DNA from 2 places in the Kitasatospora misakiensis genome. Region 1 is predicted to be linked to the other one. Evidence: riboswitches for the same ligand, from Rfam matches in the RefSeq annotation. Region 1 holds a riboswitch; the other holds the start of a gene.
What was found. Region 1 has a riboswitch for S-adenosylmethionine ahead of thrC (threonine synthase). Riboswitches for the same ligand answer to the same signal wherever they lie in the genome.
Positions count from the first base shown of each region.

Region 1 (5,007 bases):
TCTCGGCGCGGATCTGGTTCACGCGGCCCGCGACCTGCTCGCTGTCGCCGCCACCGTCGACGATGGTGGTCTCGTCCTTGGTGATGACCACCTTGCGGGCGGAGCCCAGCAGGTCGATGCCGGCGCTCTCCAGCTTCAGGCCGACCTCCTCGGAGATCACGGTGCCACCGGTGAGGATGGCGATGTCCTGGAGCATGGCCTTGCGGCGGTCGCCGAAGCCCGGGGCCTTGACGGCGACGGACTTGAAGGTGCCGCGGATCTTGTTCACGACCAGGGTCGACAGGGCCTCGCCCTCGACGTCCTCGGCGATGATGACGAGCGGCTTGCCGCTCTGCATGACCTTCTCCAGCAGCGGCAGCAGGTCCTTGACCGAGCCGATCTTGGAGTTGGCGATCAGGATGTACGGGTCCTCGAACGAGGTCTCCATACGCTCCAGGTCGGTGGCGAAGTAGGCCGAGATGTAGCCCTTGTCGAAGCGCATGCCCTCGGTGAGCTCGAGCTCCAGACCGAAGGTGTTGCTCTCCTCGACGGTGATGACGCCTTCCTTGCCGACCTTGTCCATGGCCTCGGCGATCAGCTCGCCGATCTGGGTGTCGGCGGCGGAGATGGAGGCGGTGGAGGCGATCTGCTCCTTGGTCTCCACGTCCTTGGCCTGGGCCAGGAGCTGGTCGGAGACGGCGGCGACGGCCTTCTCGATGCCGCGCTTCAGGGCCATCGGGTTGGCGCCGGCGGCGACGTTGCGCAGACCCTCGCGGACGAGCGCCTGGGCCAGCACGGTGGCGGTGGTGGTGCCGTCACCCGCGACGTCGTCGGTCTTCTTGGCGACCTCCTTGACGAGCTCCGCGCCGATCTTCTCGTACGGGTCCTCGAGCTCGATCTCCTTGGCGATGGAGACACCGTCGTTGGTGATCGTGGGGGCGCCCCACTTCTTCTCCAGCACGACGTTGCGGCCCTTGGGGCCGAGCGTGACCTTCACCGCGTCGGCGAGCTGGTTCATGCCACGCTCAAGGCCGCGGCGAGCTTCCTCATCAAAGGCGATGATCTTGGCCATCAGAAGTGGTCCTCCGGGACACGGTCGACTGCTCGGACCAAGGGGTGCCCGCGACGGACGGCCCTGGTGTGCGGGGGTCCTTTCCCCTACCGCTCCCGGGGGCCTCACCGACCCGGTCCGCTGTCACTCTCACGCTGTGAGTGCTAACGCCAATGATTAGCACTCTGGGTGGGCGAGTGCAAGCCCAATCGGGCAACCCGCGAGCCGCGGCACCCCCGCCCGCACCCCCTCCTGCCCCACGCCGGCGACCGCGTCCGGACATGACGGCGGGCCCGGACGACCGAGGTCGTCCGGGCCCGCCGTGAAGCAAGAGGTGCGCCAGCCGAATGGGCCGAGCAGAGCTCCCGGGTGTCGGAAAGGTCAGACCGCCGCGCGGACCATGTCCGCCTGCGGACCCTTCTGCCCCTGAGAGATCTCGAACTCGACCCGCTGGCCCTCCTCAAGGGTGCGGTAGCCGTCCATCTGGATCGCGCTGTAGTGGACGAAGACGTCCGCACCACCGTCGACCGCGATGAAGCCGTAACCCTTCTCCGCGTTGAACCACTTGACGGTGCCCTGAGCCATTCCGAACTCCCCTAGTGCTGTGCTGGCCCTTCACGCGCCCGCAGGTCTGCGGGCCCGGGTCTGGTTGGAGGCCGGCCCGGGGACCCCCCCTGGGCACAGCCGCGCACGCCACAATCCTCCCGATGCCGCCGAACGGCGTCCGGCGAACGGGCGATTGCGTCGACCGCGGCTGAATGTATCCGGATCGACGCCCTCTGCAACAGGGTCAATGGCGGGGAATTCACCCGCGGCACCGGAGGACAGTACGGGAGCAATCGGGATAAGCCGCCGCATTTCCCGCCGGACATAGCGGACGTATTACCCAAAATCCGCGCCAGAATTCTGACACCGGCCTGACATGTTTCCGGGTCACAGGCCCGCCGCGGGTCTCGGCGGGCGGGACGGCGGCGGCGGTGGCGATGCGGCGGATTCGTTCCCGGAGAAGGGGCGGGCGCGCCCCTGTTCCCGGTCCAGCGACACTTTACTCCGCCCGGGACGGAATACATTCCCGCCAAAATGCGCACGGCCGTCCGCGGCACGGAATTCCGTGCCGCGGACGGCCGGTAACGGCGCGCCCGACCCGCGGGGAACGGGCGCGTCCGACGGTTCACCCGCCGGCGACCGCCGGGATGATCGAAACGTTCGCGCCGTCCTTGATCTCGGTCGCCAGACCCTCGGCGAACCGCACGTCGTCGTCGTTCACGTAGACATTGACGAAACGGCGCAGCTTGCCGGTGTCGTCCAGGATGCGCGCGGCGATCCCGGCGTGGTTCCGCTCCAGGTCGGCGATGACCTCGCCCAGCGTGGCGCCCTCGGCGGGCACCTCGCTGGCGCCGCCGGTGTAGGTGCGCAGGATGGTCGGGATGCGGACGTTGGCGCTCATGGGGGTCTCCTCGTTGCGGGCGCTGAGCGGGTGGAGCTGGGGAGTGGCAGACGTCGGGCGGGGATCAGGCGGAGGCCAGGCCGGCGCCCCGGAAGGCGTCCAGGGTCGGCCGGATGACGGCGGTCATCCCGGCGTCCGCGACGGCGTCGAGCGTCTTCAGGCCGTCGCCGGTGTTGATCGCGACGGTCTCCTTCGACGGGTCCAGCTGCCCGGTCTCGACCAGCTTCTTCAGCACGCCGACGGTCACCCCGCCCGCGGTCTCCGCGAAGATGCCCTCGGTCCGGGCCAGCAGCCGGATCGCCGCGACGACCTCCTCGTCGGTCACGTCCTCGACCGCGCCGCCGGTGCGCCGGGCGATGTCCAGCACGTACGGGCCGTCGGCCGGGTTGCCGATCGCCAGCGACTTGGCGATGGTGTCCGGCTTGACCGGGCGGATCACGTCGTGGCCGGCCTTGTACGCCGCCGAGACCGGCGAGCAGCCCGCCGCCTGGGCGCCGAAGATCCGGTACGGCCGGTCCTCGACCAGGCCCAGCTTGATCAGCTCCTGCAGCCCCTTGTCGATCTTGGTGAGCTGGGAGCCCGAGGCGATCGGGATCACGATCTGCTCCGGCAGCCGCCAGCCGAGCTGCTCGCAGATCTCGAAGGCGAGCGTCTTGGAGCCCTCGCCGTAGTACGGCCTCAGGTTGACGTTGACGAAGCCCCAGCCCTCGCCGGCCGGGTCGCCGATCAGCTCCGAGCAGAACCGGTTCACGTCGTCGTAGTTGCCCTCGATGCCGACCAGCTCGCCGCCGTACACCCCGGCCATCACGACCTTGCCCTGCTCCAGGTCGTGCGGGATGAACACGCAGGACCGGAAGCCCGCCCGGGCCGCCGCCGCGCCCACCGCGCCGGCCAGGTTGCCGGTCGACGAGCAGGACAGCGTGGTGTAGCCGAACGCGCGGGCCGCCTCGATGGCGCAGGCCACCACGCGGTCCTTGAAGGAGTGGGTCGGGTTGCCGGAGTCGTCCTTGATGTGCAGCTGCCCGGTGAAGCCGAGCTCGCGGCCCAGGTTGTCCGCCTTCACCAGCGGGGTCCACCCCGGGTTGAGGTTCGGCTTGGTCGCCACGTCGGCCGGGACGGGCAGCAGCGGCGCGTAGCGCCAGATCGACGCCGGACCGGCCTCGATCCGCTTGCGCAGCTCCTCGGCGCCCTCGCTGCCGAAGTCGTAGGCGATCTCCAGCGGGCCGAAGCACTCCAGGCACGCGAAGCTGGGGCCGAGCGGGAACCGGGTGCCGCACTCGCGACAGGACAGCTGAGTGGCGGGGCCGAGGTCGACGGCGGCGGGTGCGACGGTGTCGATAGACATGATGGGCGGAGGCCTCTCTCCTCATCTTCCCCGTGACGCGGTCGCGCCCCAGGCCGGAATTGGCACCTGTCCCGCCGGGGCCCGAAGGCCGGCCGAGCGAGAAGGTTGCCGGGACGTCAACGGGCCGTTCCCTCAGTCCCTCTGGATGAGCTCTGTGAAGTTGTGGTCCTGCTCAGCGGCGACCCCGGCGTGCGAAGGTCCGACCGCTGTACGAAGACTGTATCCGAAGGCCTCGGTCCCGAACGGGACCGTCCGCCACGCGAGATGACACGTCCCACCCTCCCCCCGCCTCCGGCCGGGGAGACCCCGTCCGCCGAGGAGAGCACCGTGCCCGCCGAACCGATCCCCGCGCTCCTCCCCGAGACGGCGTCCTGGCTGCGCCGGCGCTCGTGGAACGCGGCCGACCGCCCGGTGCACACCCTGCCGGCGGCCAAACGCGCGCTCGGCCCGGCCGGCACCGTCAGCGTCGTGCTGCCCGCCCTGGACGAGGAGGCCACCGTCGGCGGGATCGTCCGGGTCATCCGGCGCGAGCTGATGGAGCGGCTGCCGCTGGTCGACGAGCTGGTGGTGGTCGACTCCGGCTCCGTCGACGGCACCGCCGAGGTGGCCGCCGAGGCCGGCGCCACCGTCGTCCACCGGGACGCCATCCTGCCCCGGCTGCCCGCCGCCCCCGGCAAGGGCGAGGTGCTCTGGCGCTCGCTGCTGGTCACCCGCGGCGAGATCGTCTGCTTCGTCGACGCCGACCTGCGCGAGTTCGACCCGGCCCTGGTCTCCGGCATCATCGGCCCGCTGCTCACCGAGCCGGACATCCAACTGGTCAAGGCGATGTACGACCGGCCGCTGGAGACCGACGGCGCGGTGGTCCCGGCCGGCGGCGGCCGGGTCACCGAACTCGTCGCCCGCCCCCTGCTCAACCTGCACTGGCCGGAACTCGCCGGTTTCGTCCAGCCGCTCGGCGGCGAGTACGCGGCCCGCCGCTCACTGCTCGAACGGCTGCCCTTCCCCACCGGCTACGGCGTCGAGCTCGGCCTGCTCGTCGACGCCCTGGAGACGGCCGGCCTGGACGCGCTCGCCCAGGTGGACGTCGGCGTCCGTCACCACCGGCACCAGGACGCCCAGGCACTCGGTCGAATGGCGGCCACGATCTACCGCACCGCGCTGGAACGACTGGACCGCACGCACCGA
Region 1 covers NZ_JBHSOF010000053.1:21,049-26,055, reverse strand. Annotated here, with positions in the region: gene groL (chaperonin GroEL) at 1-1,051, opposite strand, end outside; gene ACFP3U_RS30285 (cold-shock protein) at 1,412-1,615, opposite strand; gene ACFP3U_RS30280 (MoaD/ThiS family protein) at 2,202-2,477, opposite strand; gene thrC (threonine synthase) at 2,542-3,822, opposite strand; SAM riboswitch class I at 3,841-3,974, opposite strand; gene ACFP3U_RS30270 (glucosyl-3-phosphoglycerate synthase) at 4,150-5,007, shown strand, end outside.

Region 2 (5,007 bases), on a different contig from region 1:
GCCGGGCCACGACCGCACGCGGACCGCACCGGCCCGGCCGACCCCGTGTCACATTTCCTCGCCGCAGGGAGTCAGTGGTCATGAGACCGACCGACACGCCCCGAGGAGGGCCCCATGAATCCGCTGAATCCGCTCAGCCGCGTCGCTTCCGTCGCCGCACTGACCGCCGCCCTGTCGATCACCGCGACCGCCGCCCCCGCCTCGGCCGGCTCGGCGCACGCGCAGCGCTGGTCGGCCGCGTGGTCCGCGTCGATGATGCGGCCCTCCACGGCGCCCTGGTTCGCGACCTGGGCCGAGCAGGGCTTCGACCACCAGTCGGTGCGGGAGGTGGTGCGGCTCAGCACGGGCGGCAAGTCCGTCCGGTTCCGGCTGTCCAACCTCTACGGGACGACTCCCCTGCGGCTGACCGGCGCCGGCGCCGGCCGGGCCGCCGACGGGGCGGCCGTCGTCCCAGGGACGCTGCGGCCGTTGCGCTTCGCGCACCGGGACTCCGTCGTCGTCCCGGCCGGCGGGGAGGTGCTCAGTGACCCGGTGCCGCTGCCGACGGCGGCCGGCGACCGGGTCGCGCTGACCCTCTACTTCGACGGCCCGACCGGCCCGGCCACCTACCACCAGCTCTCGATGACCACCACGTACCGGGCCGACGGCGACCACCGCGGTGACACCGGCGCGGCGGCGTTCGGCGACGCCGTCCGCCCCGGATACGGCTCCTGGTACTACCTGAGCGGCGTCGAGGTCACCGGCGGGCGGCCGGTGGGCAGGGCGGTGGTGGCGTTCGGCGAGTCCACCACCGACGGGTTCGGGGCCACCGTCGACGGGGACGACCGCTACCCCGACCGTCTCGCCGAACGGCTCCTCGCCGCCGACCGGCCGCGCCCCGTGCTCAACGCCGGCATCGGCTCGAACAAGATGCTCGCCGATTCCGCCTGCGCCGGGGAGAGCGCCCTGGCCCGCTTCGAGCGCGACGTGCTCGACCAGCCGAACGTCGGCACCGTGATCGTCTCGCACGGTGTGAACGACATCCTCCGCGCCGGCGACCAGGTCTGCGGGGTGGACCGCGACGACCCGCCCGTCACGCTCCAGCGGCTGATCGACGCCCACCGCGCCCTGATCCGCACCGCCCACGCCCGTGGCGTCAAGGCCGTCGGCGCCACCCTGATGCCCTTCGGCGGCGCACCGTTCTGGAGTGAGCGGACCGACCGGCTGCGTCGCGACCTGAACGAGTGGATCCGCTCGTCCGGCGCGTACGACGCGGTGGCCGACTTCGACCGGGCGATCGACCCGGCGGGCACCGGCGCCATCCCGGACGGCTACCACGCCGGCGACCACCTCCACCCCAGCCCGCTCGGCTACCGGGCCATGGCCGACAGCGTCGATCTCGACAGCCTGCGGTGACCGCAGGAGCGGACAACAGGGCGGCGGTGGAGGGCGGTTGAGCCGGTCAGGGGCGGCGGAGCGACTCGGTGAGGCGGTCCGCCGCCTCGACGACGACCGAGGAGAGCAGGGCGCCGGGGTGGCGGGTGAGCCGTTCGATCGGACCGGAGACCGTGACGGCGGCCACCACCCGGTTGGCCGGTCCGCGGACGGGCGCGGAGACGGAGGCGACACCGATCTCGCGCTCCCCGATCGACTGGGCCCAGCCCCGGCGCCGCACCCCGCTCAGGGCCGTCGCGGTGAACCGGGCCCCCTGAAGGCCGCGGTGGAGCCGCTCGGGCTCCTCCCAGGCGAGCAGGACCTGGGCGGCGGCGCCGACCTTCATCGGGAGGGTGACCCCCACCGGCACGGTGTCCCGCAGGCCGGAGAGGCGCTCGGCGGCGGCCACGCAGATCCGGACCCCGCCCTGGCGGCGGTAGAGCTGGGCGCTCTCGCCGGTGAGGTCGCGCAGCCCGCTGAGGACCGGGCCGGCGGCGGCCAGCAGCCGGTCCTCACCGGCGGCGGCCGACAGCTCCCCGAGCCGGGGGCCGAGGATGAACCGGCCCTCCACGTCCCGGGCGACCAGGCGGTGCTGTTCGAGTGCGACGGCGAGCCGGTGGGCCGTGGGCCGCGCCAGGCCGGTCACCGCGACCAGGCCGGCCAGGGTGGCGGGGCCGGCCTCCAGGGTGCCGAGGATCGAGGTGACCTTGTCGAGCACGCCGACGCCGCTCGTGTTCTCCATGGATGTACTCCGTCTCAGATCCCGTGAGCCGCGCATGGGCCCGCTCACGGAGACTCCCCGCAGGGAGCCGGGGGGGTGGTCAGCGAGGGCGGGCCGCAGAAGTCGGCCGATTGCCTGCGCCGGGCACGAGACGGGTACGCGGAAGGCCCGGGACGGGAAGCGCCCGGGGGAAGGACAGCACTGAGAGCACCGTGTCTCCTCATCTTTCCCGCGCCACATTGGCGACAGGCCGGAGTTGGCACTGATCCCGGACGGCACGGCGCGTACTTCGGACGCCGGGTCGAACGGGGAGCTGCCGGGGCTTCGTAGGGCCGGTCCCTCCACCCCTCTGGATGATTCGCGAGGAACGATACAAGACTTCCCCGCCGGCTCGCCAAGCTTTACCGCTGCCAGCCCGCAGGCAGCAGGCAGCAGGCAGCAGGCAGCAGGCAGCAGGGGCGGAACGGGCGACGGCCCGAGAAACCCGACGAGCCCGGTCCGCAGCTGCGGACCGGGCTCGTCGGCGCCTCACGGCGAGGGCGGTGCTACGCGGCGACGGTGGCGCGCCGGGGCGGGCGGCGACGGCCGGTGGAGCCCTGGGCGTCGCGGCCGGAGCCGGTGCGGGTGCCGCCGGCCGTACGGGTGTCGCCGCCGGTCCGGGTGTCGCCGGCCGTGCGGGTGGAGCGGCCTCGGTGACCCCGGCTCGCGGACGGGCTGCGGCGCGGGCGCTCGACCACGGGGTCGGGAATCACGGTGGGGACGCCGGTGGGCACCCGGGCGCCGGTGATCCGGGCCAGGTCCTCATCGCCGGCGGTGACCCGGGTGGTGACGGGGGTGATGGCCGCCGTCGCCATCAGGCGGGTCATCGCGCGGCGCTGGTTGGGCAGCACCAGCGTGACCACGGTGCCGGACTCGCCGGCCCGGGCGGTGCGGCCGCCCCGGTGGAGGTAGTCCTTGTGGTCGGTCGGCGGGTCCAGGTTGACGACCAGGTCGAGGCCGTCGATGTGGATGCCCCGGGCGGCGACGTTGGTCGCGATCAGGGCCGTGACCTGGCCGGTCCGGAACTGGTCCAGGGTGCGGTTGCGCTGGGGCTGGGACTTGCCGCCGTGCAGGGCCGCGGCCTTCACCCCGTTCGCGAGCAGGTCCGCCACCAGGCGGTCGGCGCCGTCCTTGGTGTCGGTGAACATGATCACCCGGCCGTCCCGGGACGCGATGTGGGCGATCGTGGCGCCCTTGTCGAAGTTCTGCACGTGCAGGACGTGGTGCTCCATGGTGCTCACCGCGCCCGCCGACGGGTCCACCGAGTGGGTGACCGGGTCGTTGAGGAAGCGCCGCACCAGCCGGTCCACGTTGCGGTCCAGGGTGGCGGAGAACAGCATCGTCTGGCCGCCCTCGGCGACCTGCTCCAGGAGTTCGGTGACCTGCGGCAGGAAGCCCATGTCGGCCATCTGGTCGGCCTCGTCGAGCACCGTGATGCCGACCTCGTCGAGCCGGCAGTCACCGCGCTGGATCAGGTCCTTGAGCCGGCCGGGCGTGGCCACCACGACCTCGGCCCCGCGGTTCAGCGCCTGGGCCTGGCGTCCGATCGACATCCCGCCGACCGCGGTCGCCAGCCTCAGCCGCAGCGCGTGGGCGTAGGGGGTGAGGGCCTCGGTGACCTGCTGCGCGAGTTCGCGGGTGGGGACCAGCACCAGGGCCAGCGGGCGGCCCTTCTCGGCCCGGCGCCCGGCGGTGCGGGCCAGTACGGCGAGGCCGAAGGCGATGGTCTTGCCCGAGCCGGTGCGGCCGCGTCCGAGGACGTCGCGGCCGGCCAGCGAGTTCGGCAGCGTCGCGGCCTGGATCGGGAAGGGCGTGGTGACGCCCTGGCGGGTCAGTACCGACAGCAGGGCCTTCGGCATGTCCAGCTCGGCGAAGGACTCGACGGCGGGCAGGGCCGGGGTGGTGCTGACCGGCATCGCGAACTCGGCCGGCGCGGACGCGCCCTGGCCGGCGCCACGGCCGGGGGTCCGTCGGCCTCCGGCGGGCCGGGCGCCGTAGAAGGCGCCGCCACCCGAACGGGAGCCCCCCGCGGAGCGGGAGGCGGCGGCGGAGCGGGAGTTGGCGTTCTGATAGGGCGAGCGACTGGAACGGCTCATACGGGAAACCTTCCTCGGGGCGGCACGTCACGAGGAAGGCTCCATGGCGCGGAGCACCGGCGGAGACCGCAAGGAACGGGCCTGAACGGCCGAAACGGGCCGGAACGGCCGGGGATGCGCCGTGGCGCACATGCCGAGGGGCCCGCACCGAGCGTGTACGCGGTGCGGGCCCCTCGCTGCTTGGCGGGTGCCGTGGCAGAAGTACTACAGCGGGCGAATGTTCTCGGCCTGCGGGCCCTTCTGACCCTGCGTGACGTCGAACTCGACCTTCTGGCCCTCGAGCAGCTCACGGAAGCCGTTGGCGTTGATGTTCGAGTAGTGGGCGAACACGTCCGGACCGCCACCGTCCTGCTCGATGAAGCCGAAGCCCTTTTCCGAGTTGAACCACTTCACGGTGCCATTAGCCATAAAAATTTCTCCTTCAAAGCGTCCGGAGCGCACACAGCGTGTGCTCCGAGTCGCCGCACAAGCACCCACCCGGGGAAGAGCCGGGTAAACAAAAATGCGCCTGCGAAACATCAGCAGGCGCACACAAAGTTCATGGGGACCACTACTGCAACTAGGTCGACTCTAGCAGGCTCGGGCTCGCCGCGGGCGAATATTTCGCCCCCAATTTTTGAAAAGTGCTCCCGGGGCCGCCCGCCCCGGGCCGTCGCGGGCGCCAACGGGCCCCGGGCGCACGGTGGTTGGCGCGCTCGCGGGCCCTCCGAACCGACGGCGGGGGAGGGCGGATCCCAC
Region 2 covers NZ_JBHSOF010000069.1:222-5,228, forward strand. Annotated here, with positions in the region: gene ACFP3U_RS33225 (SGNH/GDSL hydrolase family protein) at 115-1,395, shown strand; gene ACFP3U_RS33230 (IclR family transcriptional regulator) at 1,442-2,155, opposite strand; SAM riboswitch class I at 2,352-2,494, opposite strand; gene ACFP3U_RS33235 (DEAD/DEAH box helicase) at 2,680-4,269, opposite strand; gene ACFP3U_RS33240 (cold-shock protein) at 4,474-4,677, opposite strand.
Region 2: it holds a riboswitch for S-adenosylmethionine, as region 1 does, so the genes downstream of both, ACFP3U_RS33230 (IclR family transcriptional regulator) here and thrC (threonine synthase) in region 1, are expected to answer to the same signal.